DNA from 3 places in the Streptomyces sp. NPDC054813 genome. Region 1 is predicted to be linked to each of the others. Evidence: riboswitches for the same ligand, from Rfam matches in the RefSeq annotation. Region 1 holds a riboswitch; each other region holds the start of a gene.

Region 1 (10,117 bases):
GCGGAGACGGGTTCGTCGCACACCACCAGGTCGGGGGAGAGCGCGAGGGCACGCGCGATGGCCACCCGCTGGCGCTGTCCGCCCGACAGCTCCGCCGGGCGGCGCTCCAGCGTCGAGGCCGGCAGCGCTACCCGGTCGAGGAGTTCGCGGGCGCGGTCGAGCCGGGCGGCGCGGTCGCCGACCTTGAACGCCCGCAGCGGCTCGGTGATCACCTCGCCGATGGAGAAGCGCGGGTCCAGCGAGGCGTAGGGGTTCTGGTAGACGAGCTGGGCACGCCGGCGCAGCTGCCTGACCTCGGCGCCCTTGGCGGCGGTGACGTCGGTGCCGTCGAACAGCACCTGCCCGGAGGTCGCCTCGGCCAGGCGCAGCACCAGCCGGGCCGTGGTGGACTTGCCCGAGCCCGACTCCCCGACCAGGGCGAGGGTCTGGCCGCGCCGCAGGGTGAGGCTGACGTCGTCGACCGCGCGCAGGGTCTGGGCCTCGCCCCCGGCGCGCGGCAGCCTGAACTCCTTGACCAGGTTGCGTGCCTCGACCAGGGGAACCGCCGTGTCGGCCGGGGCGGCGGAGACCGGGGTACGGGGGCGGGCCGTGGTCAGGCTCGGGGCGGCGGCCAGCAGCCGTCGCGTGTACTCGTGCTGCGGGTCGGCGAGAACGGCACGGGTCTCGCCCGCCTCGACCACCCTGCCCTGGGACATGACCACGAGACGCTGAGCCCGGTCGGCGGCCACCCCGAGGTCGTGGGTGACCAGCAGGATCGCGGTGCCCGACTCCTCGGTGAGGTGCTGGAGATGGTCGAGGATGACCCGCTGCACCGTGACGTCGAGCGCGCTGGTCGGCTCGTCGGCGATGATCAGCCTGGGCTTCGCGGCGATGGCGACGGCGATCAGGGCCCGCTGCCGCATGCCGCCGGACAGCTCGTGCGGGTACTGCCGGGCCCGGACGGCCGCGTCGGGCAGCCCGGCCCGGTCAAGGACGGCGACCGCTTCACCCGCCGCCGCCCGGCGGGTCGCCAGGCCGTGGATGCGCAGCACCTCGGCGACCTGGTCGCCGATCCGCTCGACCGGGTTGAGCGAGACCGTCGGATCCTGCGGGACCAGCCCGATCTGCGCGCCCCGCACGGTACGCAGCTCCGCCTCCGACAGCGTGGCCAGGTCGTGCCGGCCGAAGCGGACCGTGCCCGCGTCGATGGTGCCGTTCGCCGCCAGCAGCCGGGTGACGGCGTGTGCGGTGGTGCTCTTGCCGGAGCCGGACTCGCCGACCACGGCCGTCACCTGCCCGGGCCATACGTCCAGGTCCACGCCCCGTACGGCCGAGACCGTGCCGCCCCGGGTGCGGTACGACACGGACAGGCCGCGGATCTCCAGGAGTGGTGTGGTCACGTTCTCACCGTTCTCGCGTGCGTCACCGTTCTCATGTGCGTTGTCGGTCATCGCTGCCGCGCCCATTCGCCGTCCAGCGCCCTGGCGATGCGGTTGGTGGCCAGCACGGTCGCGGCGATCGCCAGCCCGGGCAGCGCGGTCAGCCACCAGGCGTTGGCCAGGTAGTTGCGGCCGTCGGAGATCAACGTCCCCCATTCCGGGGCGGGCGGCGGCGCGCCGTACCCGAGGAAGCTCAGCGCCGACACGGCCAGGATCGAGGAGCCGAAGTCCAGGGTGGCCAGCACGATCACCGGCCCCGCGGCGTTGGGCAGGACGTGCCGGCCGAGGACCGAGTACCAGCGGGTCCCGCAGGACCGGGACGCCTCGACGAACACCGCCTGCCGCACCCGCAGCACCTCGGCCCGCGCCACCCGGGCGAAGGAGGCGACGCTGGCGATGCCGACCGCGACCGCCACCTTCACCGTCCCGTACCCGAGCGCGGTGACCAGGGCCAGCGACAGGAACAGCGCGGGGATGGCGAGGAGGACGTCGACGAAGCGCATCAGCACGTCGTCCACCCAGCGGCCCACGAACCCGGCGACCACGCCGAGCAGACCGCCGACCACGAACGCGACCAGGACCGCGATCAGCGTGGCCTTCAGGGAGAGCTGGGCGCCGTGCACCACACGGGAGAAGACGTCGCGGCCCAGTTCGTCCGTGCCGAACCAGTGACTGCCGCTCGGGCCGCGGAAGTTCTGGGACGGCACCCCCTTCAGCGGGTCCTGCGAGGTGAACAGATCCGGCCAGAAGGCGGCCAGCACCACCAGCACGAGGACGACGACGGACAGCAGCAGACCGGGACGGCGCAGCAGGAAGCGGAGCACCCGGCGGATGTCGGCGGGCCGTCCGGGCTCCGCGGGAGGTCCCGTCCCGACCGGCCGGGCGAGGCCGAGGGCGGCCTCGGCCTGGTCGTCGACAAGGCTCTGGCTCATGCGAAGCTCGCCTTTCTGTCCGAGGCCACCACGATCCGCGGGTCCAGCAGTGGATAGACGAGGTCGACGAGCAGGTTCGTCGCCACGAAGATCAGCGCCCCGAACACCACCACCCCCTGGACCAGCGGGATGTCCTGGGTGGTGACCGCCGCCGCGGTCACCCGGCCCAGACCGTCGCGCGAGAACACCGTCTCGACCACCACCGAACCGGCGATCAGCTGCCCGACCAGCAGGCCCACGACCGTCAGCGCCGGCAGCGAGGCGTTGCGCAGCGCGTGCCGCAGATGCACCCGCCACCGGCCGGCGCCCTTGGCCCGCGCGGTCTCCACGTAGGCCTGGTCCAGCGCGGTCAGCAGGCTCTTGGACAGCACCTGGGCGACCTGCGCGCCGGTCGGTATCGCCAGCGTCAGGGCCGGCAGCACCAGGCCGCGCAGCCCGTCGTTGCCGAACGCCGGGAACCAGTGCAGCCGGAACGAGAACGCCTCGACCAGCAGCAGCCCCACCCAGAACGTCGGGACCGACACTCCCAGCGGGGGCAGCGACAGCAGCAGCTGCCGAAGCCACCGCTGCGAGGTGTACGTCGCCACCACCGCCAGGCCGCCGCCGAGCACCACCGCCAGCAGCAGCGCGGCACTGGTCAGCTGGAGCGTCTGCGGCAGCGCGTCGGAGAGCGTGGCGGTCACCGGGCGGCCGGTGGAGACCGCGTCGCCGAAGTCCCCACGCACCGCCCGGCCCAGATACTCCGCGTACTGCACCAGCACCGGCTTGTCGAAGCCGTACTCGTGCCGCAGCTTGGCGAGTTGGCCCGGATCCGTCTGACCCGAGTCCATCCCGGCCCCGGCCATCGCGGAGACCGGGTCACCGGGCAGGAAGTCGAGCACCAGGAACGACACCGTGTAGGCCGCCCACAGCACCCCGACCGCCTGCGCCAGCCGTTTGATCACATAGCGCCGCATCAGCTACCCGATCCAGGTGTCGTGCAGCTGGACGCGGCTGCCGGAGTCGAACTCCAGATCGTGCACCTTGTTGGAGACGCCCAGCTGGGTCTGGAGCTCCACCACCGGTACGTCGTACGCGTTCCGCACGATCAGCTGCTGCGCCTCGGCGACCAGCTGCCTGCGCTTCGCGGTGTCCGTGGTCGCGGCCTGTGCGGACAGCGCCGTGTCCAGCGAACTGGCGGGCAGGTGGTAGAAGTTGGCCAGCTGGGTGGAGAAGGAACTGCGCAGGATGTCCGGGTCGGCGCGGGTCGTGTTCCCCCACACCACATCGAAGTCACCCGACTGGAGCGTGGTGGCGAACTGGGTGACCGGCAGCTGCTTGAGCACCACGTCGATCCCGACGGCCTTGAGCTGCTGCTGGACCAGCTCCAGCGCGGGCTGGTTGGTGGCCGCGTTGGGGAACCAGCTGATGGTCAGGCTCAGCTTCTTGCCGTCCTTGGTGCGGACTCCGTCGCCGTCGGCCTTCCAACCAGCCTCTTCCAGAAGGGACTTGGCCTTGGCCGCGTCGAAGGCGAGCTCAGTGGAGAGGTCGGTGTAGTCGGGCGTCGTGTGCGCCAGGATGCTGGTCGCCGGCTGGGTGCCGGTCGGGTAGACGGTGTCGGCGATCTGCTTCCGGTCGACGGCGGCCGTGATCGCCTGACGGACCTTCGTGTCCTTCAGCAGAGGCCGCGAGTTGTTGAGCCCCAGGCCGAACACCACACCGGGGTTGGCCCGGCTCTGGAGGGTGACCTGGCCGCCCTTGAGCGCCGCCTCGTTGGCCTTGCCGACGCTGCTGATCGCGTCCACCTGCCCGGACTGGAGACTGCCGGCCCGCACCCCCGCCTCGGGTACGACCTTGAACACCAGCTTGTCCAGGTAGGCCTCGCCCTTCTTCGACCACAGCGAGGAACCCCAGTCGTACCCGGTCCGCCTGGCCAGGGTGACCGACTGGTTCTGCACGTACTGCTTCAGCACGAACGGCCCGGAGCCGACCACGCCGTCACTGCACTTCTGCTGCGGGGACTTCGTCACGCTCGCCGACGACTCGATACCCAGCGAGTGGGTCGAAGTCGCCTGCAGGAACTGGGCGTTGGGCTGCTTGAAGGACACCTTGACGGTGAGCGGGTCGACCACGGTGGTGCTCTTGACGCCGCTCAGATAGCCCTCGGCGAGGGTGCCCAGGGCGCCGAGGTCCGGCACCGCGTCGAAGTTGTCCTTGACCACCTGGGCGGTCAGCTTCGAGCCGTCGCTGAAGGTGACCCCCGACCGCAGGTGGAACGTGAACGTCGTCGCGTCGGTGCTGATGTCCCAGCTCTTGGCGAGCCACGGCACGATCTTGCCGGTCTTCGGGTCCTGGTCGGTCAGGGAGTCCACGATCTGGCGCACCGAGTAGATGGTGTCGTTGCTGCCGACCTGCTGCGGATCCACGCAACCGGCGTCGGATCCCACCGCGAAGGTCAGGGCGCCGCCGGACTTCGCCTGGCCGCTTCCGCCGCCGGAGCCGTCGTCGCCCGAACCGCACGCGGTCAGCAGGACGCTGGTGGTCAGGAGCGCGGCCAGGGGCGCCCATCGGGAGGGTCTGAAATCCGGGAGTGCAGTCACGGAGGCTTTCTCCTACTCGTGGCACCCGGCACGGGGTGCCGGGTGTCGGGGCGCGAGGCACGGCCGTGCAGGGGCGTGCGGCCCCGGCCGGATCGGCGCCGGCCGGGGGAAGCGCTGTGCAGACGGAGGGCAGGTGGACGACACCGGGGACACGGTGGCGAGGGGAAGGGCGGCACGATGAAGCCATGGCCGGTGACGGAGGTCAGCCGGCGGCAGGCGGGCCGGTCAGACCCGACAGAGGCAGCTGGTCGAGCGCTTCAGATCGATGTGGCGCCGACGCGAGAGCCGGGAGTACGCCGTGGCGTCGACGGGGGAGGCAGCCGGGTCATCGCTGTGTCGCATGCCGGTCCCTCCTCGTCTCCGGCCCCGGTCACGGGGCCACGCGCTTGCGGGAGTCATCGGTGATCCCGCCGGGCTTTCACCTGGAGCACCCCACCGCGTGGGAGGGTTGCCGGTCAGCGAGCCAGGGCTTGACGCTGACACTCAATGCCGTTGGCGATCGTACGGATCGGTTTTGTCGTACGTCAATGCCGCAACCGGACGCCCTGTTCGAGAAGATGGGACCGTCTCACGTGCCGGGACGGGTGGTGGACGACGGCTTCCGCCGCATCCTCGGCCTCCCCCGTGACGAGAAGGAACAGCTGGCCGGCCCCACCGGGCACCCCAACCGCCGCTGGCGGCAGTGGCCCGACGACTTCGGCCGCCTCGAACTCGAACGCTTCGACATCGGCCAGTACGACGACGAGAAGCTCTTCCTGGAACCGACCAACTGGACGGAGGGCGGGCTGCGCCCCGGACGGCACCGGCGGCTCGGTGACGCGCCGCTCCTCCGCGGTGTTCGTCCACCCGAGTCGGGACAGGGTCGTGGCACCGTTGCCGGCCTTCGCCGACCTGGACGGCTCCGACTTCGAACCCGTCTCGGTGTGGGAGCGTGCCGGTGGCAACGTCGAGGAGTACCTGTGGGTCCTCGGCCGCTCCGAGCAGCTCGCCGCCTGGCGGGAGAACCGCCCCTACGTCGCCGAAGTCACCGCGTGAGCAAGCCGAAGGAGAGCCGGTCATGACCACATTCCCCACCGCGCAGGCCGTGCGGACCACCCCCGAGGGGCTCCTGTGGGAGCCGAGCGAGCGCTGGGTGCGCGGTCGCCAGGGTGAGGTCACGGTTGTCGACAGCCACCACCCCGTCCTCGTCTGGGAGCCGGGAGTTCCCGTACCGCTGTACGCGTTCCCGCGTACGGAGATCCGCGCGGACCTGCTCCGACCCGCGAAGAACCCCCCGACGGGCACGCACACCGGCTCGCGGATCTTCTACGACCTCGATGTCGACGGCGAGTTGCTGGAGAACGCCGCCTGGACCTTCCCGGCGGCCGACCTGGCCGACCACATCGCCTTCGAGTGGTTCCGGCGTGTCGGGCGGGGCCTGGACCACTGGTACGAGGAGGAGGAAGAGATCTTCATCCACCCCCGTGACCCGCACAAGCGGGTGGACGCCATCCCCAGCAGCCGTCACCTGGTGGTGGAGATCGCCGGCACGGTCGTCGCGGACACCCGCCGGCCGGTCCTGCTCTTCGAGACCGGCCTGCCCACCCGCTACTACGTCCCGCGCGAGGACGTCCGCCTCGACCTTCTCGAAGCCACCGACCACCACACCGGCTGCCCCTACAAGGGCACCGCCGAGTACTGGTCGTGGCGCGGCGAGGCCGACGTCCCGCCCAACGTCGTCTGGAGCTATCCGGACCCGCTGCCCGCGGTCGGCGCCGTCCAGGGGCTCCTCGCCTTCTACAACGAGGCCGTCGACATCACCCTCGACGGCGAGCGGGTGGACCGGCCCGTCACCCACTTCACCAAGGCGCTCACGGAGCAACAGCGCACCTGACGAGAGACGACCGCGGGATCGAGGCGATCCGGGCGGGGGACGCCGAGACGGCCCGGCCGCTCATGCCGGAGCACCACGAACACGACCGGGACACGCGTATCCGGCAGAAGGCACGCCGGGACACTGACGGCGGGCCCGCGACGGGCTGAGGGCGGCCCGGGACCTTCCGAGCCGCCGGTCGCGGGCTGCCGCGTGCCCAGGTGTCTGGAAAGTGCGCTCTTGTCATGACAGGGCGGGACGGCGGACTCTGGCAGCAGGCACAGCGGCGCGTACCGGACGTCGGATCCCCGACGGCCCTGAGGCGGCTCAGGAGGCTCCTGGATGTCGGTTTCACCGGAGTGCGGCGTTGATGGTCCTGCTGTCTCCGAGCACGAGGCGGAGGCGCTGGTCGAGGGGATCTGCTTCAAGACGGGTCCGCCGCGCAGCGTCGGGGTCGAAGTGGAATGGCTTGTCCACCGAGAGCGTGCGCCGCACGCCCCCGTGGGCCGTGAGGACCTGGAAGCGGCCCACGCCGACTTGCGAACCCTGCCGCTGACGTCGGGGCTGAGCGTCGAGCCCGGCGGTCAGGTGGAGCTGAGCTCCCGGCCGGCCCCGTCGCTGGCCCAGTGCGTCTCGGAGGTCTCCGCGGATCTGGCGGCCGTGCGCACCGCGCTGCGCGAGCACGGCCTGACCCTGGCCGGCATGGGCGTCGATCCCTGGCAGCCGCCTCGCCGGTTCCTGCGGGAGCGGCGCTACGACGCCATGGAGGCCTGCCTCGACCGTACGGGTCCGGCGGGGCGAACCCTGATGTGCACGTCGGCCTCCGTCCAGGTGTGCCTCGACGCCGGACGGGAGGAACCCGGCGTCATGGGATTCGCGCGCCGCTGGTGGCTGGCACACCACCTGGGCGCGGTCCTGGTCGCGGCGTTCGCGAACTCGCCCATGGCCGAGGGCCGCGCCACGGGCTGGCTGTCCACGCGGCAGCTGATGTGGGCGGAACTCGATCCGGGACGGGCCGGCGGGCCCTCCCTGGTCCCCGACCCGCGCCGTGCCTGGGTCCGGCGGGTCCTCGACGCACCGGTGATGTGCGTACGACGGGACGGTCCCTGGGAGGTTCCGGACGCGGTGAGCTTCCGCGAGTGGACCCGCTCGCGCACCATGCGCCCGCCGACCCATGCGGACCTCGACTATCACATCAGCACCCTGTTTCCGCCTGTCAGGCCGCGCGGATACCTGGAACTGCGCATGATCGACGCACAGCCCGGCGACGACGGGTGGACCGTGCCGTTCGCCGTGGCCACGGCCCTGTTCGACGACCCTGGTGCCGCCGTTGTCGCGAACCGGGCGGTGGAGTCCCTGGCGGAGCGGGGCGCCGGGGCCCCGGCGCCGCACAATCCGCTGTGGACGAGCGCGGCACGCCACGGGCTTGCCGACCCGGAACTGAAGCGCGCCGCCGTGACCTGCTTCACCGCGGCACTGGACGCCCTGCCCCGGCTGGGCGCGAGCACCAGGGTCATGGACGCCGTCGCGGCCTACGCCGACCGCTACGTCCGCCGCGGCCGCTGCCCGGCCGACGACGTGCTCGACCGGCAGCGCGACCGTGACGCGTCCGTACGGCACCGGACCCGGCAGTGACCCGGACGACCCTGCCGCCCGAGCGGAATGGCGAGGCACGTCGTGCTTCCGCCGCAGGGGAGTTTCGGGCCCGTCAGGACACCTGCGGAGTCCGCGAGCTGATGGGCCTACGGCACTCCGCGGGGGTGGCCCCGGTCCTGCGCGTCGATCGAGTGGACCAGGACGCCACCTGCGTGCACACGGATTCAGGTCGAACGGCGGACCGGACGTCCTGGAGGAGATCCAGGTGCCGACCCCCGCTGCCGGTCCGGTGCGGCGGGGGCGACGAGTTCAGCCGGCCTGCCGTCGCTCGGGAGCGGAGCGGTGGGTGAGCGGTGCCCGCAGGCCGAGGTGTTCGCGCAGCGTGCTGCCGGTGTACCCGGTGCGGTAGACCCCGCGTTCCTGCAGTTCCGGGACGAGCAGCTCGACGATGTCGTCGAGGCCGTCGGGGATGAGGTACGGCGTGACGTTGAAGCCGTCGACCGCGCCGTGCCGCACGAACCGGGCGAACCTGTCGGCCAGGCCGGACGGGGTGCCGACGTGCCCGCGCTGCGGGCCGAGCGCGATGACGGTCTCGCGCAGCGACCAGCCGTGCTCCTCCGCCTTCGCCCGCCACTCGGCCACCACCGTGCGCGGGTCGGCGATGCGCCGGGCCCCGAAGGAGCCGTCGTTCTCGGCGACGACCGGGTCCTCGACGGGCAGCGGACCGTCGGCGTCGCGGTCGGACAGGTCGATGCCCCACAGCAGCCCGGCGACTCCGAGGGCCGTGGCGGGGGTGACCTGCTGGAGCCGGATCCAGCGCTTCTTCTCCTGGGCCTCCTCCTCGGTGGCGCCGATGATGATCTCGGTGCCGGGCAGGATCCGCAGGTCGTCGTCGGGCCGCCCGACCGCCCGCAGCCGGCGCCGGATGTCCTCGGCGAAGGCCAGCGCGTCGTCGAAGTCGTTGCCGTGGGCGGAGAAGATGACGTCGGCGTTGCGGGCGGCGAAGTCGCGCCCCTCGCCCGAGTCACCGGCCTGGAAGATCACCGGGTGGCCCTGGGCGCTGCGCGGCAGGGTGGGGGCGAGGTCGACGTCGAACTGTGGTCCTCGGTGGCGTACTTGGCGTACGGCACCGGGCACCGACCAGGCGGGAGCGTTCACGGAGGCGACGACTGCTGCGTCGTCCCAGCCGTCCCACAGGGCGCGGGCCACGGTGAGGAACTCCTCGGCGCGCCGGTAGCGGTCGGCGTGGTCGAGATAGCCGCCGCGGCGGAAGTTGGCGCCGGTCCAGGCGTTGTCCGTGGTCACCACGTTCCAGCCGGCGCGGCCCGCGGAGAGGAGGTCGAGGCCGGAGAGGCGGCGAGCGAGGTCGGCGGGCTCGTTGTAGGTGGAGTTGTAGGTGGAGACCAGGCCGATCCGGCGGGTGACCGCGGCCAGCGCCGCGAGTTGGGTGACGGCGTCCGGCCGTCCGGCCACGTCGAGGTCGTGGATCCGGCCGTCGACCTCGCGCAGCCGGAGCCCCTCACCGAGGAAGAACGCGTCGAACAGGCCCCGTTCGGCGGTCTGGGCGACCTTCCGGAAGGAGGCGGGGTCGATCTGCGAACCGCTGTCGGGGGCGGACCAGATGGTCCAGTGGTTGACGCCCTGGAAGAAGACCCCGAAGTGCAGCTGGGCGCGGGGCCGGGGGACGTCGAGGGGGTCGGTGCGGGTCATCGGGTCTCCTCCTGGACGGCCGTGGCCGCG
Region 2 (10,117 bases), on a different contig from region 1:
CGGGGCGGCGAGTTCGGCGCCGTCGAAGACACACGTGACCTCGGCGCCGGTCTGCGCGGCGAGCTGGGAGAGCTGGCCGAGCAGCCGCAGCCGCTGCTTCTCCAACGGCATCTGCGGATAGCCCGTCTTGGTCACGTTGTAGCCGTCGACGACCAAGTGCGCCTGGGGCAGGGCGAGCAGCTGGTTGAGAATGGCCGGGTCGTTCTCGGAGAGCGCCCGGGCCGCGATGTCCTTCGGGGTCATTCGTCCCGGTTCGACCGCGTCCACGGTCTCGGCGGGCCGCACCGACACCGGCGGCAGCGCCAGTTCGCGGCGCAGCCCCTGCGCCGCGTCCAGGACGGTGTCCAGGAGCAGCCGTACTCTCATGTCCTCGACGCTGCGTCCCTCGCGGGCGGCCCGGCGGCTGGCCTCCAGGGCGGCCTCGACCTCGCCGAGCCGGGCCTTGAGCCGCCGGCCCTCGCTCTCGGCGGCGGACACCTGGGCCTGTCCCTCGGTGCGCACCGACTCCATCTCGCCCTGCATCTTGCGCAGTGCGGCCTCACCCCGCTTGACGTCACTGAGGGCCGCGCGCAACTTGCGGTGAAGCGATTCCGCTTCCTTCTTCGCCGCGTCCAGCTCGCCGCGCAGCCGCTCCGTGTCGGCACGGGTCTGCTCCCGGGCCCGGTCCAGCTCCTCGCGCAGCCGCTCCAGTTCGGCCCGGCTCTCCTCGTCGGCGCGCTCGGCGTCGGCCCGCTGGGCCTCCTCGCCGGCCGCCGCCACCAGCTTCACCCAGCCCGGGGGGCGCAGTACGTAGGCCGCGGCCGCCACATCGAGCGGGTCCGCGGCCGGGGGCGGTGAGCCGGAGTCGAGGGCGCCGGCGAGTTCCGGCTGGGCCTCTCTGAGCTTCTCCCCGATCCGCTGCCGGAAGAGGGTGTCCGTCTCCAGCGCGGTCGCCATGGCGTTGCCGGCGAACTTGGCCCGCCGGTTCGGGGCGAACCGGGCGTACTGCCGCAGCTGGGCGGGCAGTTCGGCGACGGTCAGCCCGCCGAAGCCGTCCGACACGATCTGTACGACACGCCGTCGCACGCCGTCGGGCAACGGACGGTCAAGCACCTCGGCGGTGCCGTCGCCCGGCCCCCCGCCTGTGGTCTCCACCATCCGTCACACCCCATCACCTGTGCGGGGCCGCCTCCCGGTCTCAGGAGTCGGCACCCGGCCTGTCCACGAGTTCCACCTGGTCCACCGCGTTGCACCAGCGGCAGCGCACCGACTCGATGGTCTCACTGACCACCTCGCGCTCCTCGACCTTGGGCTCACCGGCCAGGTCGAGGTGCACGTACTCCACGACCTTCGACGAGCGGGTCACGTCGAACCGCGTGAGGTTGCCACAGAGGGTGCAGCGCCACCGCGTCGTGGCGGTCGGCAGGGGAACCGTCATCGTGACTGTTCGCTTCCTTCTAGTGTCCGTGACGCGCCGTCCCGACGCGTGTGGCTCGTTACCCTACGGCCTGGCGAGTACTCGACGCCGCCCTGTCCACGGCGGCGAGGCGATCTGCACCGGTGCGTCCCGTTACGCCATGCTCTATGTCCATGATCGGCAACTGGAACACCACGGCCGGCCGGACCCTGCGGAGCCTGAGGGGCACGTCGGCGCCCATGACTTACACCCTGATCGCCGTGTGCTGCCTGATCTTCGTGCTCGGCCCGGCGTCCGGCTTCACCCCGTCCTACGGCACCGGGGACGCCCTGGCGGCCGCGCAGCGCGCGTACTTCCGGCGCTGGGGGGTGGTCCCCGCCGACCTGTTCGACGGTCCGGCCCGGGAGGTGCTCACCCCGGCCACGGCGCTGTTCATCCACGGCAGCTGGGTGCACCTGCTCGGCAACATGCTCTTCCTCTTCGTCTTCGGGGCGATGACCGAGGAACGGATGGGCCGCGTGCAGTTCACCCTCTTCTACATCGGCTGCGGCTACCTCGCACTGCTCGGCTACGCGGCGGCCAACGCCACGTCCCAGCAGTCGCTGGTGGGGGCGTCCGGGGCGATCTCGGCGGTCCTCGGAGCGTTCCTGTACCTGTTCCCCAACGCCCGCGTGACCAGTCTTCTGCCGTTCCTCTTCTTCCTTCCGCTCCGGTTCCCGGCCTGGGTGGTGCTCCCCTTCTGGGCGGCCCTGCAGTGGCTCGCCCTGAACCAGGCCCCCTCCGGCCCCGGCGTGGCCTACCTCGCCCACCTGGTCGGCTTCGGACTCGGCGTCGGCTACGCGTGGGTGCGGTACGGCCGTGGGACTAAAGTGAAGGCCGCCCCAGCTCCGGCACCCGAGGGAGAGAACCAGCCGTGATCACCGCGATCGTCCTCATCAAGACCAGCGTGGACCGGATCCCCGAGATCGCGGAACAGATCGCCGCGCTGGACAGCGTCAGCGAGGTCTTCTCCGTCACCGGTACGTACGACTTGATCGCCATGGTCCGGGTGCGCGAGCACGAGGACCTGGCCGACGTGATCCCGGGCCGGATCAGCAAGATCCAGGGCGTGGAGGGCACGGACACGCACGTCGCGTTCCGCACGTACTCCCAGCACGACCTGGAGGCGGCGTTCGCGATCGGCCTGGACAGCTAGCCCCGTAAGGGGCGCGGGGCTGTTTTGGACATGCGGCTCCGCCGCGTGGGCGCGACCAGCCACGACGGACCCGCAGTGGACCACCCTGCAGGTCGGTGGGGGCTGGTCGCGCAGTTCCCCGCGCCCCTGAAAGCAGGTCAGCTCACCGCAGGTACGCAGCGACCGTCCTCCGTGCGGTACGTCCACTTCGCACCGTCGGTCACCAGTTCCCGTACCGCGGTCACGAAACGCTCGACGTGCTCGTCGGGCGTTCCCGCTCCGAAGCTCACCCGGATGGCGTTCAGGGACTTCTCGCCCGGTGCCGCCTCCGGCGCCCCGCACTCGCCCTGGGTCTGCGGGTCGGAGCCCAGCAGGGTCCTGACCAGCGGGTGGGCGCAGAAGAGGCCGTCGCGGACGCCGATGCCGTGCTCGGCGGAGAGCGCCGCGGCGAAGTGGGAGCTGTTCCAGCCCTCGACCACGAAGGAGAGCACGCCCACGCGCGGGGCGTCGTCGCCGAAGAGGGACAGGACACGGACCTCGGGCACCTCGGCGAGGCCCTCCCGGACCTTGGCGATCAGGTGCCGCTCGCGGGCGACCAGGGTGTCGAAGCCCGCCTCGGTCAGTGCCTTGCAGGCCGCGGCGATCGAGTAGGCGCCGATGACGTTCGGGGAGCCCGCCTCGTGGCGCGCGGCGCTCTCGTGCCACTCCACGGCCACTCCCCCGTCCTCGCGCCGGGTGACCTTGCGGCTGGCGCCGCCGCCCGCGAGGTACGGCTCGGCCGCCCGCAGCCAGTCGGCGCGGCCGGCCAGGACGCCGCTGCCGAAGGGGGCGTACAGCTTGTGGCCGGAGAAGGCGATCCAGTCGACGTCCAGCTCGCGGACGCTCACCGGGTGGTGCGGGGCCAGCTGGGCCGCGTCCAGGACGATCCGGGCGCCGTGCGCGTGTGCGGCGGCGGCCAGCTCACGGACCGGCCACAGCTCGCCGGTGACGTTCGAGGCGCCGGTGACGCAGACCAGGGCCGGGCCGTGCGGGTCACGGTCGGCGAGGGCCTTCTCCAGGGTCGCCACGGCCTGGCGCGGGGTGCGCGGGGCGTCGAGGTAGCTGACCCGGGCGTCCTGCCAGGGCAGCAGGCTCGCGTGGTGCTCGGTCTCGAAGACGAAGACCTGGCAGTCGGCAGGGAGGGCGCGGGCCAGGAGGTTCAGGGAGTCCGTGGTCGAGCGGGTGAAGACCAGCTGGTCGTCCTGGCGGCAGTCGAGGAACTCGGCGACGGTCCGGCGGGCGTTCTCGAAGAGGTCCGTGGAGAGCTGGGAGAGGTAGCCGGCGCCGCGGTGGACGCTGCCGTAGTAGGGCGCGTACGCCGCCACGTCGTCCCAGACACGCTGGAGGGCGGGGGCGCTGGCCGCGTAGTCGAGGGCGGCGTAGGTAACCTCGCCGCCGGTGACGAGCGGGACGGTGACATCTCGCCCCAGAACGGGCAGAGGGGCACAGACCGACTGGGCGGAGACAGCGGTGGAGACGGACATGGCGGAACTCCCGTGAGAGGAAGGAAGAAAGGGAAAAGGGGCGCGCGGAAGTGGGGGCTCGACGCCCTAGCGCATTCGGTTGCTCACGGGAGACTCCCTCGATGACCAGGATCCCTGGGCTGTGCTCATTCAGAAGAGCGTGAGGGATCCGCGCTTGCCGCAGACCTCGCTGCCTACGGCCTGGTCTTCACCCGGGGCACCCCGCCACGGACGGAGGGTTGCCGGACAGTCGGCCGGGGCCTCATGACTGTCACTCATGACCTGACTCGAAAACTAGATGAAGTGATCGCCGGCGCGCAACTCATGTCCGGATGACGGACTGGCGAAGGCGCCGGCGCCACATGCTCTTTCCGCTCGGCGCCTACCGGTTGGTCGCCGCCGCCCAGCGCTCCAGCGCCCGCTTGGCCGCGCCCGAGTCGATGGACTCCGCCGCCTTGTCCATGCCGGCACGGATCTGCTCGGCCAGCGTTCCGGTGCCCGGGTCCAGGGCCACCAGGGCCGCCGCCGAGTTCAGCAGGACCGCGTCACGGACCGGGCCCGTCTCGCCGTCCAGGAGGCGGCGGGCGACCTCCGCGTTGTACGACGGGTCGCCGCCGCGCAGCGCCTCCACCGGGACCAGCTCGATGCCGACGTCCCGCGGGTCGAAGGTCTCCTCGGTGACCTTGCCGTCGCGGACGATCCAGACGTGGGACGTGGCGGTGGTCGTCAGCTCGTCGAGGCCGTCGTCGCCGCGGAAGACCAGGGAGGAGTTGCCGCGCTCGGCGAAGACGCCCGCGACGACCGGTGCCATGCGCGGGTCCGCGACGCCGACCGCCTGGGCCCGCACCTGCGCGGGGTTGGTCAGCGGGCCGAGGATGTTGAACACCGTGCGGATGCCCAGCTGGCCGCGGGCCGCGCCGGCATGGCGCAGCGCCGGGTGGAACTTGACGGCGAAGCAGAAGGTGATGCCGGCCTCCTCGGCGACCTCGGCGACCCGCCGCGGGGTCAGGTCGAGGTTGACGCCGAGCTTCTCCAGCACGTCCGAGGCACCGGACGCGGAGGACGCCGCCCGGTTGCCGTGCTTGACGACCTTCGCCCCGGTGCCGGCCACCACCAGCGCCGACATCGTGGAGATGTTCACCGTCTTGGCGCCGTCACCGCCGGTGCCGACGATGTCGACCGTGCGGCCCGGCACCTCGATGACGTTGGCGTGCGCGTACATCGCGCGGACGAGCCCGTTGATCTCCTCGACCGTCTCGCCCTTGGCGCGCAGAGCGACGACGAAGCCCGCGATCTGGGCGTCGGTCGCCTGACCGCGCATGATCTGGTCCATCGCCCAGGCGGTCGCGTCGGCACCCTGGTCCTGGCCGTACAGCAGCGCGTTCAGCACCTCGGGCCAGGAACGGCCCGCCGCGATGTCGCCTCCAGCGGGGGTCACAGCGCTCATAAGGCCGCTCCTGATCGTCGTACCGGCAAAAAACGGTGTCAGGCCTACCCTATCCAGCCCCGGGCATGGCGAAGGGCCCCCATCCGTACACCGGACGGGGGCCCTTCGACCGTGGCGTGGCGACGCGGTCGATCAGTGGTGGCCGTGGCCGCTCGTGATCTCCTTGTACTCCTCGACGGTGGGCTTCGGGATCTGGTTGTCCTCGCCGTAGTAGGCGCTGCTCAGCTTGGCGCGGAGCTTCTCGGAGCCCTTGATCTTGCGCTCGACACCGTTCTCGTCCACCGCCGCGCCGATCTCGGCCGGCTCGTACTGGTGGTGGGCCGTGAGGGTGTGCAGCTGCTCCTGGCTGAGCGGCTCGTGCACCTCGATGAACTCACCGTGCGGCAGCCGCTTGATGATGCCGGTCTCACGACCGTGCAGCACCTTCTCGCGGTCCCGGCGCTGCAGGCCGAGGCAGATCCGCTTGGTGACGAGGAACGCGATCACCGGTCCGGCGAAGAAGAAGATCCGGACGAACCAGGTCACGTCGTTGATCGACAGGTGGAAGTGGGTGGCGAAGAGGTCGTTGCCACCACCGACCAGGCCGACCATGTACACGGTCACCCAGGCGACACCGAAGCCGGTGCGGGTCGGGGCGTTGCGCGGCCGGTCCAGGATGTGGTGCTCGCTCTTGTCGCCGGTGACCCAGGACTCGATGAACGGGTAGAGCGCGATCGCGCCCAGCACCAGACCGAACAGGACCAGCGGGATGAAGACGCCCAGGACCAGGGTGTGGCCCCAGAAGTTGATCTCCCAGCCCGGCATGTAACGGATCAGACCCTCGGCGAAGCCCATGTACCAGTCGGGCTGGGCGCCGGTGGACACCTGGTCCGGACGGTAGGGGCCCATGGCCCAGATCGGGTTGATCTGGGTGGTCGCCGCGATGGCCGCGATGACACCGAAGACCAGGAAGAAGAAGCCTCCGGCCTTGGCCATGTAGACCGGCAGCAGCGGCATGCCGACGACGTTCTTCTCGGACTTTCCGGGACCCGCGAACTGCGTGTGCTTGTGGTAGAAGACCAGGATCAGGTGGCCCACCACCAGGCCGAGCATGATGCCCGGCAGCAGCAGGATGTGGATCGAGTAGAACCGGGCGACGAAGTCGTGGCCGGGGAACTGCCCGCCGAAGAGGAAGAACGAGATGTACGAGCCGACGATCGGCATCGACAGGATCGCACCCTCGGTGAAGCGGACACCGGTGCCGGAGAGCAGGTCGTCCGGGAGCGAGTAACCGGTGAAGCCGGTGAACATGCCCAGGACGAACAGCAGGAAGCCGAACAGCCAGTTGATCTCACGCGGCTTGCGGAACGCGCCGGTGAAGAACACGCGCATCATGTGCACGAACATGCCGGCGAGGAAGATCAGCGCGGCCCAGTGGTGGATCTGCCGGATGAGCAGACCACCGCGCACGTCGAAGGAGATGTGCAGGGTCGAGTTGAACGCCTCGGACATCATCTGTCCCTGGAGCGGGACGTAGCTGCCGTGGTACACCACCTCGTTCATCGACGGGTGGAAGAACAGCGTCAGATACACACCCGTGAGGATGATGATGATGAAGCTGTACAGGCACACTTCGCCCAACATGAACGACCAGTGGTCGGGGAAGATCTTGCGCATGTTGGACTTGGCCAGGGAGTAGATCCCGAGCCGTCCGTCGGCCCAGTCGGCGACGCGCTCGCCGGCCGGTGCCTTCCCGCGCTCGCGGGACTCGGAGTTCTCGTTAGTGCTCATCCGCGCTCCCAGAAAGCAGGACCGACGGGCTCCTCGAAGTCGCCGAGCGCCTGGAGGTAGCCCTCCTCGCTCACACCGATGCGCAGCTGCGGCAGGGCGTGACCGGCCGGGCCGAAGATCACTCGGGCACCGTCGGAGAGGTCGAAGGTGGACTGGTGGCACGGGCAGAGCACATGGTGGGTCTGCTGCTCGTACAGCGAGATCGGGCAGCCCACGTGGGTGCAGATCTTCGAGTAGGCCACGATGCCCTCGTGGGACCACTCCAGCTCGCGCTTGTCCTTGATGTTGTCCGGCTGCAGCCGGATGATCATCAGGGCCGCCTTCGCCATCACGTTCTGGAAGTCCTCCTGGGACTCCTCGACGCCCTCGGGCTTGGCGAAGGTCAGCGAGCCGACGGCGACGTCGGAGGGACGCAGCGGCTCGTTGGTGTTCATGTTGACGAGCAGCTTGCCCTTCGACCACGCCGTGTGGCGCAGCGAGGTGCCGGGCAGCGGGCCGAGGTCGCGCAGCAGCACCACACCGGAGAGCGGGACCAGGGTCAGCGCGCCGAACATGGTGTTGCGGATCAGCTTGCGCCGGCCGAGCGCCGACTCCTTGGCGCCCTGCTTGAAGTCGGCCAGGACCTTGGCCTTGACCTCCGGCGGAGCCGAGATGGCGTGCCGCTCGTCGGCGACCTCCACGTCGGACATCAGGGTGCGGGCCCAGTGGACCGCGCCCGCGCCGATGCAGAACAGCGCCACACCGAGGGTCAGGCCCAGCGCGAAGTTCAGCGCGCTGATGTGACCGATCGGGAAGACGAAGATCGACTTGTCTTTCGGGATCGTCACATAGGAGGCGATGAAGCCGACGGTGGCCAGCATCGACACCGTGAACAGCAGGGCCACCACGCGCTCGGACCGCTTGGCGGCCCGCTCGTCGATGTCCTGGATCCGGTGCTCGTGAGGCGGCAGACCGGGGTCCGCGAACGGGTCCTTCTCGTCCGCGATGCTCACGGCGCCGTGCGCGTGGCCCTGCTCAGCGGGCAGGTTCTCTTCTGGAATCTCTTGGCTACTCATGACTTCTTGGCCTTTGCGGTCCGAGCGGCGACCCAGACGGCGACGGCGATCAGGGCGCCGAGACCGAAGATCCACGCGAACAGGCCCTCGCTGACCGGCCCGAGGCCGCCCAGGTCGAGACCGCCGGGGTTCTCCGTCTTGGGGCTGTTGACCGCGTCGAGGTACGCGATGATGTCCTTCTTGTTCTTCTCGGACAGCGTGGTGTCGGGGAAGGACGGCATGTTCTGCGGGCCCGTCTGCATGGCCTCGTAGATGTGCTTCGGGTCGACGCCTTCCAGGCTCGGCGCGAACTTGCCCTTGGTCAGCGCGCCACCCGCACCCACGAAGTTGTGGCACTGCGCGCAGTTGGTGCGGAAGAGCTCACCGCCCGCGGCGATGTCGGCACCGCCCGGACCGTACTGCTCCTTGGTGGGCACCTCGGGACCGGCGCCCAGCGAGGCGATGTACGCCGCGAGCTGGTCGATCTGGGCCTGGGTGTAGATGTTCTTCTTCGCGACGACCTGCGGGCCCTGCGAGGTGGCGGCCGGCATACGGCCGGTGCCGACCTGGAAGTCGACGGCCGCGGCGCCCACGCCGACCAGGCTGGGGCCGTCGGACGAACCCTGACCGCCGGTGCCGTGGCAGCTGGCACAGCCGACCGAGTAGAGCTTCTTGCCCTCCTCAATGGTCAGGGACTGGGAGGTTTCATCGGCCTGCGCCTGGCCCGCGGGCGCGAGCGCGGCGTACAGCCCCCCAGTGGCCGCCAGCGCAAAGAGTAGGACGACGACCGCCGCCAGCGGATGGCGTCGTCGTGCGGAGAGCTTTTTCACGGATTACCCCGGTGTCAGGATCTTCTGCGTCGATGCTTCTGGGTTGTGCGCTTCTGCAGCGCGTGGAGCCGGCCCGGCTACTTGATCAGGTAGATCGTGGCGAAAAGGCCGATCCAGACGACATCGACGAAGTGCCAGTAGTAGGACACGACGATGGCCGCGGTCGCCTGCTCGTGCGTGAAGCGCTTCGCCGCGTAGGTGCGGCCGAGGACGAACAGGAAGGCGATCAGGCCGCCCGTCACGTGCATGCCGTGGAAGCCGGTGGTCAGGTAGAACACCGAGCCGTACGGGTCGGAGGAGAGCGAGATCCCGTCCTCCTTCACCAGGCTGGTGTACTCGTAGATCTGACCGCCGATGAAGATCGCGCCCATCACGAAGGTGACGATGAACCAGCCCCGGAGCTTCTTCACGTCCCCGCGCTCGGCGGCGAACACGCCGAGCTGGCAGGTCAGGGAGGAGAGCACCAGGATCGTGGTGTTGGTCGCGGAGAACGGAATGTTGAGATGGCTCGCCATCTCCTTCCAGTGATCCGGACCGGTCACCGATCGCAGGGTGAAGTACATCGCGAAGAGGGCCGCGAAGAACATCAGCTCGGAACTCAGCCAGATGATGGTTCCGACGCTGGTGAGGTTCGGCCGATTGACCGACGGGTGCGCGTGCCCGGTTTCTACTGTCGTTGCTGTCGCCACGACCGACATTATGTCGGTCGCTTATCTCGCGCTCACTCCGGGGGGTGCCGTTCGGGGTGTCCGCACCGTGTGTACTGCCCGGATGGCCCATCGAAGCGGTGTTCCAACAGGTGTTGACGAGGTGTCCGGGGGAGTAGCATCCGGCGCATCGGTCCTGTCCGTACGACGACTCCCGTCCCCGCGTATCGGAGGAACAATGCAGCCGACCGCCACGGTGCTGGTCTACAGCGACGACTCCAACACCCGCGAGCAGGTACGGCTGGCCTCGGGCCGGC
Region 3 (10,117 bases), on a different contig from region 1:
GGCCCGTCGGCCGGGTTGCCGATGGCCAGCGACTTGGCGATGGTGTTCGGCTTCTGCGGCCGCACCACGTCGTGGCCCGCCTTGTAGGCCACCGACACCGGAGAGCACCCCTCGGCCTGCGCACCGAAGATCTTGTACGGCTTGTCCTCGACGAGCCCGAGCTTGATCAGCTCCTGCAGTCCCTTGTCGATCTTCGTGAGCTGCGAGCCGGAGGCGATCGGGACGACCAGCTGGTCCGGGATCCGCCAGCCGAGCTGCTCGCAGATCTCGTACGCCAGGGTCTTGGAGCCCTCCGCGTAGTACGGCCGCAGGTTGACGTTGACGAAGCCCCAGCTCTCGCCGGCCGAGTCGCCGATCAGCTCGGAGCAGAAACGGTTCACGTCGTCGTAGTTGCCCTCGATGCCGACGAGCTCGCCGCCGTAGATCGCGGCCATGACGATCTTGCCCTGCTCCAGGTCGTGCGGGATGAACACACAGGAGCGGAAGCCGGCCCGGGCGGCGGCGGCACCGACCGCGCCGGCCAGGTTGCCGGTGGAGGAGCAGGAGAGCGTGGTGTAGCCGAAGGCGCGCGCGGCCTCGACGGCCTGGGCGACGACCCGGTCCTTGAAGGAGTGCGTCGGGTTGCCGGAGTCGTCCTTGACGTACAGGCCGCCGGTGACGCCCAGTTCCTTCGCCAGGTTGTCGGCCTGGACGAGCTTGGTCCAGCCCGGGTTGATGTTCGGCTTGGTCGCCACGTCCGCGGGGACGGGCAGCAGCGGCGCGTAACGCCAGATGTTCGCGGGACCCGCTTCGATCCGCTTCCGCAGCTCCTCGGTGTCGTAGGCCGAGAAGTCGTACGCGATCTCGAGCGGGCCGAAACACTCCTCGCAGGCGAACACCGGGCCGAGCGGCACGCGGTGGCCGCACTCGCGGCAGCTCAGGGCAGTGGCGGGACCGAGGTCGACGGTCGTGGAGTCGGTGGTGGTCGCAGCAGTCTGCACAGCCATGTGAGGCGAGGCCCTTTCTCCTCATCTTCCTCACGACGCATCTCGCCGTGAGACGGATTTGGCACCTTCCCTAGCCGGGAGCCTCGCGAGTGATCGACGGTGATCGGCGATCCACGAGTAACCGACTGGAGGGTTGCCGGGGCTTCATCGGGCCGTATCCCTCTGCCCCTCTGGATGAGCGGTATGTAGTTGTCAACGCCTGGTGACCCCAGGACATGCGATGGTCATCGGCGTTGTTCAAGACTGTAACCGAAGGCCAGGACAGTTGAGAGAGTCGTCCGAACCGCGAGATGGATCACACCTCGCAGTGTGATCGTGACAGTGAGGAGCCGCTGACTGTGCTGGAAGAAGTCGAGCGCTGGCTGGCCACCCGCTCCTGGTCCATGAACGATCGCCCGCTGCACCGGATACTCGCCGCCAAGCAGCGCACCGGGCAGTCCGTCTCCGTGGTGCTGCCCGCGCTCAACGAGGAGGCGACCGTCGGCGACATCGTCGCGATCATCCGTCACGACCTGATGCGGCAGGCGCCGCTCGTCGACGAGATCGTGGTCGTCGACTCCGGCTCCACCGACCGCACGGCGGCGGTGGCCGCGGCGGCCGGCGCCCGGGTCGTGCACCGCGACACCATCCTGCCGCGCATCCCCGCCGTCCCCGGCAAGGGCGAGGTCCTCTGGCGCTCCCTCCTCGTCACCACCGGCGACATCGTCTGCTTCATCGACGCCGACCTGCGTGACTTCTCCTCCGACTTCGTCACCGGGATCGTCGGCCCGCTGCTGACCGACCCGGACGTGGACCTGGTCAAGGCGATGTACGACCGCCCGCTCGCCGGCTCGGCCGGACAGGGCGGCCGGGTCACCGAACTGATGGCCCGCCCGCTGCTGAACATGCACTGGCCGCAGCTGGCCGGGTTCGTCCAGCCGCTCGGCGGCGAGTACGCGGCCCGTCGCTCGCTCCTCGAACAACTCCCCTTCCCGGTCGGCTACGGCGTGGAGCTGGGCATGCTGGTCGACGCCCTGCACCTGGTGGGCCTGGACGCCCTCGCCCAGGTCGACGTGGGGGTCCGCAAACACCGTCACCAGGACGGCCAGGCCCTCGGCCGGATGTCCGCCGCGATCTACCGCACGGCCCAGCTGCGGCTGGCCCGCGGCCACCTGATCCGCCCCTCCCTCACCCAGTTCGAGCGGGGTGAGGACGGCTTCGAACCGCGCACCTACTCCGTGGACACAGAGGAACGTCCGCCGATGGCGGAGATCGCCGAGTACGCCGAGCGCCGGGTGGCGTGACTGTGGCGTGACTTCGTCGTACGGCGGTATACGGCGGCGCGTCGGGCGTAGCCGTACGTTTGAGCGTTTCCGGGCCGGGCTAGGTTGTGGCGTATGGCTTCCACCGGCGGTGCTGAGGTGCTGGTCGCGTCCAACCGCGGCCCGGTTTCGTATGAAGTGGGCGAAGGCGGTGCGCTGCACGCCAAGCGGGGCGGCGGCGGACTGGTCTCGGGTCTGTCGGCGATCGGGCCGGACGCGAACGCGGTGTGGGTGTGCGCGGCGCTGAGCGACGGCGACCGGGAGGCGGTACGGCGGGCCGAGGGCGGCCGGCTGCCGGCCGGGGACACCGGCGGGCAGCAGGTCCGGATGCTCGACATCGACCCGGACGTGTTCTCGGACGCGTACAACGGCATCGCGAACTCGGTGCTCTGGTTCGTCCACCACATGCTCTACCAGACCCCCCTGGAGCCGGTCTTCGACGCGGAGTTCCGTCGGCGGTGGGCGTCGTACCAGGCCTACAACCAGGCGTTCGCCGAGGCGCTGGCGCAGGAGGCGGGCCAGGGTGCGGTGGTCGTCATCCAGGACTACCACCTGGCGCTGGCCCCGCGGATGCTGCGCCGGCTGCGGCCGGATCTGCGTATCGGCCATTTCTCCCACACCCCGTGGGCGCCGCCGGACTACTTCCGGCTGCTCCCCGACGACATCGCGGCGGAGCTGCTGGGCGGGATCCTGGGCGCCGACCACGCGGCGTTCCTGACCCGGCGATGGGCGGACGCGTTCGTGGCCTGCTGTCATGCGGTGCTGGGCCCGGGGATCCCGGCGGCCGGGGAGACCCGGATCGGGGTGCACGGGCTGGGGGCCGACGCGGAGTTCCTGCGGAAGCGGTCCCACGAGCCGGACGTGGACGAGCGGATGCGGGCGCTGCGGGAGGAGATCGGGGAGGGCCGCAGGACGATCGTCCGGGTGGACCGGACCGAGCTGTCGAAGAACATCGTGCGGGGGCTGCTGGCGTACCGGCAGCTGCTCGACGACCACCCCGAGTGGCGGGAGCGGGTGGTGCATGTCGCGTTCGCGTATCCGTCGCGGCAGGACCTCGCGGTGTACCGCGACTACACGGCCGAGGTACAGCGGGTCGCGGACGACATCAACTCGGCGTACGGGACGGCGGGTTGGACGCCGGTGGTGCTGCACGTGAAGGACGACTTCGCCCGCTCGCTGGCGGCCTACCGGCTGGCCGACGTGGCCCTGGTGAACCCGATCCGGGACGGCATGAACCTGGTCGCCAAGGAGATCCCGGTGGTCTCGGACGAGGGGTGCGTGCTGGTGCTCTCGCGGGAGGCGGGGGCGTACGAGGAGCTGGGCGAGGACGCGGTGGTGGTGAACCCGTACGACATCGGGGGGACGGCCGTGGCTTTGCAGCAGGCGTTGACCATGGGGGTGGAGGAGCGGGCGGAGCGGTGCAAGCGGCTGGCCGCGGCGGCTACGGCGTTGCCGCCGGCGGCCTGGTTTCTTGAGCAGTTGGGGGCGTTGGGCGGGTAGCGCCGTTCGATGTCGGGTGCGGGTGCGTGGGGGCTGGTCGCGCAGTTCCCCGCGCCCCTACGGGGCGCGCCCCTTAGGGGGCGCTCAGCGCAGCCAGGTTTTTCAGCAGCCGTACGACTTCCTCCGGGCCGTCCACCACCAGGTCGGCCCGCTCCGCGAGCTCGGTGACCTCCTCGCTGCCGCTGCATACCAGGAGGCCCGGGACGCCCTCCGTGCGGAGCTTTTCCACGGCTGCGAAGGCCGGGATGTCGCCCAGGTCGTCGCCGGCGTAGAGGACCGCGCCCGCGCCGATCTCTCGCGCGTACTCGCGCAGCGCCACGCCCTTGTCCATGCCCGGGGGGCGGAGTTCCAGGACCAGGCGGCCCGGTTCGACGATCAGGGCGTGGCGGGTGGCCAGGTCGGTCAGGGGGGCGCGGAGGGATTCGAAGGCGGCCTGGGGGTCGTCGGCCCGGCGGGTGTGGACGGCCACGGCATGGCCCTTGTCCTCGATCCAGGTGCCCTGCGCCCCTGCGCCGTCGATGACGGCCGGGAGTTCGGCGCGGACGGCGGCGATGCCGGGGTGCGGCGGGGGCGCGGTGATCTCACCTGTCGCCGCGTCCCAGCGTTCGGCACCGTAGTGGCCGAGGACGACGAGGTGGTCCAGGCCGGGGACGCCGGCGAAACCGCCGTAGCGGACGGCGATCTCGGCCGGGCGGCCGGTGATGACGGCGACGGCGGCCACCTTCGGCGCGAGGGCGGCCAGGGCCGGTACGGCGTCCGGGTGAGCCCGCGCCTGCTCGGGGTCGGCGACGATCGGCGCGAGCGTGCCGTCGAAGTCGAGACCGATCAGCGCGGAGCGTGGCTGCGAGAGAAGAGCAGCAAGGCCGTCGCGACCGGCGGGGGTGCGAGGAGTCGGGAGGGGTTCCGTGGAGTGGGTGCCCATACAGCCGACAGTATCCGAGCGCCCCTCAAGGCACGGGGCTGTATCGACATGCGGCTCCGCCGCGCGGGCGCGCTCAGCCCCCACCGGCCCGCAGATCCCACCGGTCCACAGCCCCCTCAGCGCTCCGACCGCCGCGCGTCCCGCACCCTTCGCAGCCTGTTCACCGTCACCGGATCCTGCGCCAGCGCCCGCTCGTCGTCGAGCAGGGCGTTGAGGAGCTGGTAGTAGCGCACCGGCGCCAGGTCCAGTTCCTCGCGGATCGCCCGTTCCTTCGCGCCGGGGCTCGGAAAGCCCCGGCGTTCCAGGGCGAGGATCGCCTGTTCGCGTGCGCCCAGTTCTTGCCGGTCCATGCCGAGAACCGTAACGCTCAGCCCGTCTTCGTACGGCTGTCCGCCGCCGTCGCCTCGGACTGGAGCCGGGTGAGCACGGCGGTCGGGTCGCCTGTGGCCGTGACCGCCGTCCCTATCTGCTTCTTGACGTCGGCGCTGATCGCGGCCCAGGAGGTCTTGCCGGCCGGGTACAGCTCGGAGGTCGGCAGCTGCTCCAGGAAGGGGAGCAGCTGCTTGTCCTGGGCCTGCGGGGAGTCGGTCATCGTCTGGGACGCGGACGTGGTGACCGGCAGCAGGCCGTACTCGCGGGAGAAGTCGAGGACGTTCTTCTCGCTGTAGACGTAGTCGAGGAAGTCGCCGACCTGGTCCGCGTGGCCGTTCTGCTTGAACGCCGCCATCCAGTCGGTGACGCCCATGGAGGCGGTGCTGGTGGTCTGGCCGGCGCGGGCCGGCATCGGGACCGTGCCGAACTTCACGCCCTTCTTCTCGGCCTGCTTGATGAGCGTGGGGTGGCCGTTGAGCATGCCGACCTGGCCGTCGGCGAACGCGGCGAACGCCGTCGCGCGGTTCAGCTTTCCGGGCGCCGTCGGCCCGGTCAGGCCCTTGCCCACCAGCTCGTCCTTGAGCCAGGTGAAGGTGTCGATGTTCTGCGTGGAGTCGATCGTGTACGTGCCGATGTCGTCGGTGTAGCCGCTGCCGCCGCTGAGCAGCCACTGCATGGTCTCCGCCTGTGCCTCCTCGGGGCCGAGCGGCAGCGCGTACGGGTACTTCACCCCGTGCGCCTTGAGCGCCTCCGCGTCGGCCGCCAGTTCCTTCCAGGTGGTCGGCGGGGTGATGCCGGCCTCGCTGAAGAGGGTCTTGTTGTAGAAGAGGACGCGCGTGGACGCGGCGAACGGGATGCCGTACTGCGCGTGGTTCCACTGGCCCGCCTCGGCGAGCTGGGAGGGGAAGTCGGCCTGGACCGGGATGGAGAGCAGGTCCCCGGCCTCGTAGAGGTCGCCGGCGGCCGCGTAGTCGGCGTACGAGCCGATCTGGGCGAGGTCGGGCGCCTGGCCGGCGGCGACCATCTCCTTGACCTTGCGGTCGACGTCGTTCCACGAGTAGACGGTGACGTCGACCTTCACGTCGGCGTGCTTGGCCTCGTACGCCCTGGCCAGCCGGTCCCAGTACTTCTGGGAGCTGTTGGCGGCGGAGTCCCCGTAGTCGGCGGCGACGAGTCTGAGGGTGACGTCCGAGGATCCGGTCGTCCCACAGCCACCGAGGACCGCCGTCATGCCCGTTGCGGACACCACCGCGATCATTCCTGCCCTACGCCGCCGCACGTGTACTGCCCCTGTCTAACTGTCTCGCTGTTCAATATGTGGACCCATAAGGTCTACACCACGCAAGTGGACTAGACCTCTTGCGGGTCGGAGGGCCACACTGTTCCCGTGAGACATGTCATCGCCCTGGACGTGGGCGGCACCGGAATGAAGGCCGCGCTGGTCGGGCCGGACGGCGAGCTGCTCCACCAGGACCGCCGGGCGACCGGCCGCGACCGCGGTCCCGATTCCGTCGTCGCCGCCATCCTCGACTTCGCCGCCGACCTGTACACGTACGGCCGGAAACACTTCGGCGAGGGTGCGACCGCGGCCGGCCTCGCCGTACCCGGCATAGTCGACGAGCCGAACGGCGTCGCCGTCTTCTCGGCCAACCTCGGCTGGCGCGACGTACCCCTGCGCGCCCTCCTCGCCGACCGCCTCGGCATCCCGGTCGCCCTCGGCCACGACGTGCGCACCGGCGGCCTGGCCGAGGGCCGGCTCGGTGCGGGCAAGGGCGCGGACCGCTTCTTCTTCGTGGCGCTCGGCACCGGTATCGCGGGCGGCTTCGGCCTGGACGGCCGGGTGGAGTCGGGCGCGCACGGCTTCGCGGGCGAGATCGGCCATGTCGTCGTACGACCGCAGGGCGTGCCGTGTCCGTGCGGGCAGCGCGGCTGTCTGGAGCGCTACGCGTCGGCGGCCGCGGTGAGCGAGGCGTGGGCGAAGGCCACCGGTGACCCGGACGCGGACGCGGCGGGCTGCGCGAAGTCCGTCACGTCCGGCGACCCGAACGCCGTCCGGGTGTGGGAGGAGGCGCTGGCCGCCCTGGCCGACGGCCTGGTCACCGCCCTCACCCTGCTGGACCCGCGCGTCCTGGTCATCGGCGGCGGCCTGGCGGAGGCCGGGGATGTGCTGTTCGAGCCGCTGCGGGAGGCCGTACAGAGCCGAGTGACCTTCCAGAAGCTGCCGACGATCGTCCCGGCGGCCCTGGGAGACACGGCCGGTTGTTTGGGGGCGGGCCTGCTCGCCCAGGACCTACTAGCGACGACAACTCCGGAGGTAACCCCCTGATGGCCGCCAACGAGCCGCACTACAGCGCCCCGCAAGGGGCGCGGGGAACTGCGCGACCAGCCCCCACGCACCCGCAGTCCGGGACGCACGGACTGGTCCTCGACGGCGCCCGGGTAGTCCTCCCGACCGGAGTCGTCGACAAGGGCCAAGTGGTCGTCGACGGCACGAAAATCGCCGCCACCGCCCCGGAAAACGCGCAGGTCATCGACGTAACCGGCCACTGGCTCCTGCCAGGCTTCGTGGACATCCACAACCACGGCGGCGGCGGAGCCTCCTTCAGCTCCGGCACCGCGGAGGAGATCCTCACCGGCGTCCACACGCACCGCGTGCACGGCACCACCACTCTCGTCGCCTCCACCGTCACCGACGACATGGACGTCCTCGCCCGCCAGGCCGGCCTGCTCTCGGAGCTGGCCGAGCAGGGGGAGATCGCCGGAATCCACTTCGAGGGCCCGTTCATCTCCCCGTGCCGCAAGGGCGCGCACTCCGAGGCACTGCTGCGCGACCCCGACCCGGCGGAGGTCCGCAAGCTGATCGACGCGGCGCGCGGCCACGCGAAGATGGTGACGCTCGCCACCGAACTGCCCGGCGGCATCGAGTCCGTACGGCTGCTCGCCGAGCACGGCGTCATCGCCGCAGTCGGCCACACCGACGCGTCGTACGAGCAGACGCTGGAGGCGATCGACGCGGGCGCCACGGTCGCCACCCACCTCTTCAACGCGATGCCGCAGATCGGCCACCGCGCCCCCGGCCCGATCGCCGCCCTCCTGGAGGACGAGCGGGTGACCGTCGAGCTGATCGACGACGGCACCCATCTGCACCCGGCCGCCCTGCAGTTGGCCTTCCATCACGCGGGCCCGGACCGGGTCGCGTTCATCACGGACGCCATGGACGCGGCGGGCAGCGGCGACGGCCGCTATCTGCTGGGCCCGCTGGAGGTCGAGGTCACCGACGGGGTCGCCCGGCTGGTGGAGGGCGGTTCCATCGCCGGCTCCACGCTGACCCTGGACCGCGCGCTGCGGCGGGCGGTGACGATCGACCGGCTGCCCGTGGAGCACGCCGTCGCCGCGCTGTCCGCCAACCCGGCCCGGCTGCTGGGCCGTTACGACCGGATCGGCTCCCTGGAGCCCGGCAAGGACGCCGACCTGCTCGTCCTGGACGCCGACTTCACGCTGAAGGGCGTGATGCGACAGGGCGCGTGGGTGGTCGTACCGGAACTGCCGTCGGCCGCCGTCCACTGAAGCGGCGGCCCCGCCACCTCGATGCGGTGGCGGGGCCGTCCGGTCAGGTCGCCGATCGCACCCTCAGCGCTCCTCGTGGTCGAGGGCGGCGACCTCGCGTACCGCGTCGGCGACGGCCCGGAAGTCCTTCTTCAGGATCGCGCCGTGATTGCTGGCGACCTTCGCGCTGAGCCGGACGTTCGGGTTTCGCTCAAACACCTGGTCGAGACTGGCGCGGATCTCCTCCTGCTCGTCGCCCTTGCTGCCGAGCGACGACCCGGAGGCGAGCACGTACCGCACCGGGACGGTGATGCCGTCCAGTACCGGTCCCAGCTCGCGTTCGCGGGAGAGCCTGCCGAGTTCGATGTTGGAGTCCGCCATCTGGGCGGGGTTCATCCGCGGGGTCAGGCCCGTCGGGCGCAGCAGCGGCATGAACCAGCCCATCCGCCGGAACAGCTTCCGGATCCGCTGCTCCATGGCGTCGTCGAGCCAGTCGTGCGGCGCGGCGCCGTCGACCAGGACCGCGCCCAGGGCACGTGCCGGATTCCGGGCGGCCCAGTGCGCCCCGACCACAGCCCCGTAGGACCAGCCCACCACCAGCGCCCGGTCCACACCTCTGGCCGCGAGCACGGCGTCGACATCCCGGACGGCGGCCTCGAAGGAGTAGTCCGCCGAGCGCCCCGACTTCCTGCCGCGGGCCCGTTCGTCGTAGGTGATGTGCCGCCACTCCGGCCCCAGTTCGGCGACGGTCCGCCGCCAGTACCCCTGCGTGGCGAACTGGCCGTTGAGGTAGACCACCGGGATTCCGCTGCCGCCGCTGTCGGTGACGGCCAGGGCGGTGTCGTCGACCGGCACCATGCCGGTCCACTGCGAACCGGCCGCGGAAGTGCTGTTCTTCGCCATGTCTGCTCCCTGATCGTGTGAGCGTGTCGGGTACGGCTCCCGCGGGCCCCGCACGTGGATCGGCGGCGGGGCCCTGCCGGGGTGGTCCTGGTGTTGCTTCCTCAGAGGCTGCGGGCGGTGATGTCGCCTCGGGAGGTGGTGGCGCGGATGTCGAGTTCAGCGGTGCCGTCGTTCTTGAGGGCGTTGCTGACCCGGCCGTAGCCGGTTCCGGCGTCGAGGGCGGCCGAGACGCCGGCGGCCGCGCCGACCGAGATGTCGCCGTCCTGGGTGCGGAGCACGACCGCGCCGCGCACGGCCTCGGTGATCCGGATGTCGCCCCTGGCGGTGCTGATCTCCGCGGGGCCGCCCAGCCGGCCGATCTCGACGTCGCCGTCGAGTGCGGTGAGGCGGACGCTCGCGGCCTCGTCGAGCTTGATCTGGCGGTACGCACCTTCGAACGCGACGTCGCCGAGGCGTCCGACCCCGCGCAGCTCGGCACCACTGGTGTTGGCCTCGACGCGGGAGCCGGCCGGCAGCTGGACGGTGACCTCCAGCGATCCGGACGGTCCGAAGAGCTGGTTGCCGGAGGCCGCGGCCGTGATCCGCAG

The links. A riboswitch is a leader RNA that binds a small molecule or an ion and turns the genes downstream of it on or off. The one in region 1 is predicted to bind S-adenosylmethionine.
Region 2: linked by a shared signal. The riboswitch ahead of ACWGJB_RS13060 (aminotransferase class V-fold PLP-dependent enzyme) and the one ahead of ACWGJB_RS29215 (putative leader peptide) in region 1 are both predicted to bind S-adenosylmethionine.
Region 3: linked by a shared signal. The riboswitch ahead of thrC (threonine synthase) and the one ahead of ACWGJB_RS29215 (putative leader peptide) in region 1 are both predicted to bind S-adenosylmethionine.

The regions. Positions count from the first base shown of each region.
Region 1 is NZ_JBSHAF010000015.1:239,162-249,278, reverse strand. It holds gene ACWGJB_RS29235 (dipeptide ABC transporter ATP-binding protein) at 1-1,430, opposite strand, end outside; gene ACWGJB_RS29230 (ABC transporter permease) at 1,427-2,350, opposite strand; gene ACWGJB_RS29225 (ABC transporter permease) at 2,347-3,306, opposite strand; gene ACWGJB_RS29220 (ABC transporter substrate-binding protein) at 3,310-4,929, opposite strand; gene ACWGJB_RS29215 (putative leader peptide) at 5,155-5,271, opposite strand; SAM riboswitch class IV at 5,307-5,420, opposite strand; gene ACWGJB_RS29210 (hypothetical protein) at 5,454-5,732, opposite strand; gene ACWGJB_RS29205 (hypothetical protein) at 5,794-5,964, shown strand; gene ACWGJB_RS29200 (DUF427 domain-containing protein) at 5,987-6,802, shown strand; gene egtA (ergothioneine biosynthesis glutamate--cysteine ligase EgtA) at 7,124-8,416, shown strand; gene ACWGJB_RS29190 (NtaA/DmoA family FMN-dependent monooxygenase) at 8,687-10,087, opposite strand; gene ACWGJB_RS29185 (LLM class flavin-dependent oxidoreductase) at 10,084-10,117, opposite strand, start outside.
Region 2 is NZ_JBSHAF010000005.1:468,039-478,155, forward strand. It holds gene ACWGJB_RS13040 (NYN domain-containing protein) at 1-1,137, opposite strand, end outside; gene ACWGJB_RS13045 (hypothetical protein) at 1,178-1,417, opposite strand; gene ACWGJB_RS13050 (rhomboid family intramembrane serine protease) at 1,570-2,313, shown strand; gene ACWGJB_RS13055 (Lrp/AsnC family transcriptional regulator) at 2,310-2,591, shown strand; gene ACWGJB_RS13060 (aminotransferase class V-fold PLP-dependent enzyme) at 2,729-4,093, opposite strand; SAM riboswitch class IV at 4,239-4,355, opposite strand; gene trpD (anthranilate phosphoribosyltransferase) at 4,455-5,519, opposite strand; gene qcrB (cytochrome bc1 complex cytochrome b subunit) at 5,652-7,289, opposite strand; gene qcrA (cytochrome bc1 complex Rieske iron-sulfur subunit) at 7,286-8,344, opposite strand; gene qcrC (cytochrome bc1 complex diheme cytochrome c subunit) at 8,341-9,153, opposite strand; gene ctaE (aa3-type cytochrome oxidase subunit III) at 9,231-9,851, opposite strand; gene ACWGJB_RS13090 (hypothetical protein) at 10,039-10,117, shown strand, end outside.
Region 3 is NZ_JBSHAF010000017.1:207,269-217,385, reverse strand. It holds gene thrC (threonine synthase) at 1-986, opposite strand, end outside; SAM riboswitch class I at 1,005-1,167, opposite strand; gene ACWGJB_RS31450 (glucosyl-3-phosphoglycerate synthase) at 1,325-2,269, shown strand; gene ACWGJB_RS31445 (alpha,alpha-trehalose-phosphate synthase (UDP-forming)) at 2,363-3,787, shown strand; gene otsB (trehalose-phosphatase) at 3,861-4,709, opposite strand; gene ACWGJB_RS31435 (DUF3263 domain-containing protein) at 4,826-5,059, opposite strand; gene ACWGJB_RS31430 (extracellular solute-binding protein) at 5,077-6,339, opposite strand; gene ACWGJB_RS31425 (ROK family protein) at 6,469-7,407, shown strand; gene nagA (N-acetylglucosamine-6-phosphate deacetylase) at 7,407-8,648, shown strand; gene ACWGJB_RS31415 (alpha/beta fold hydrolase) at 8,712-9,530, opposite strand; gene ACWGJB_RS31410 (DUF4097 family beta strand repeat-containing protein) at 9,632-10,117, opposite strand, start outside.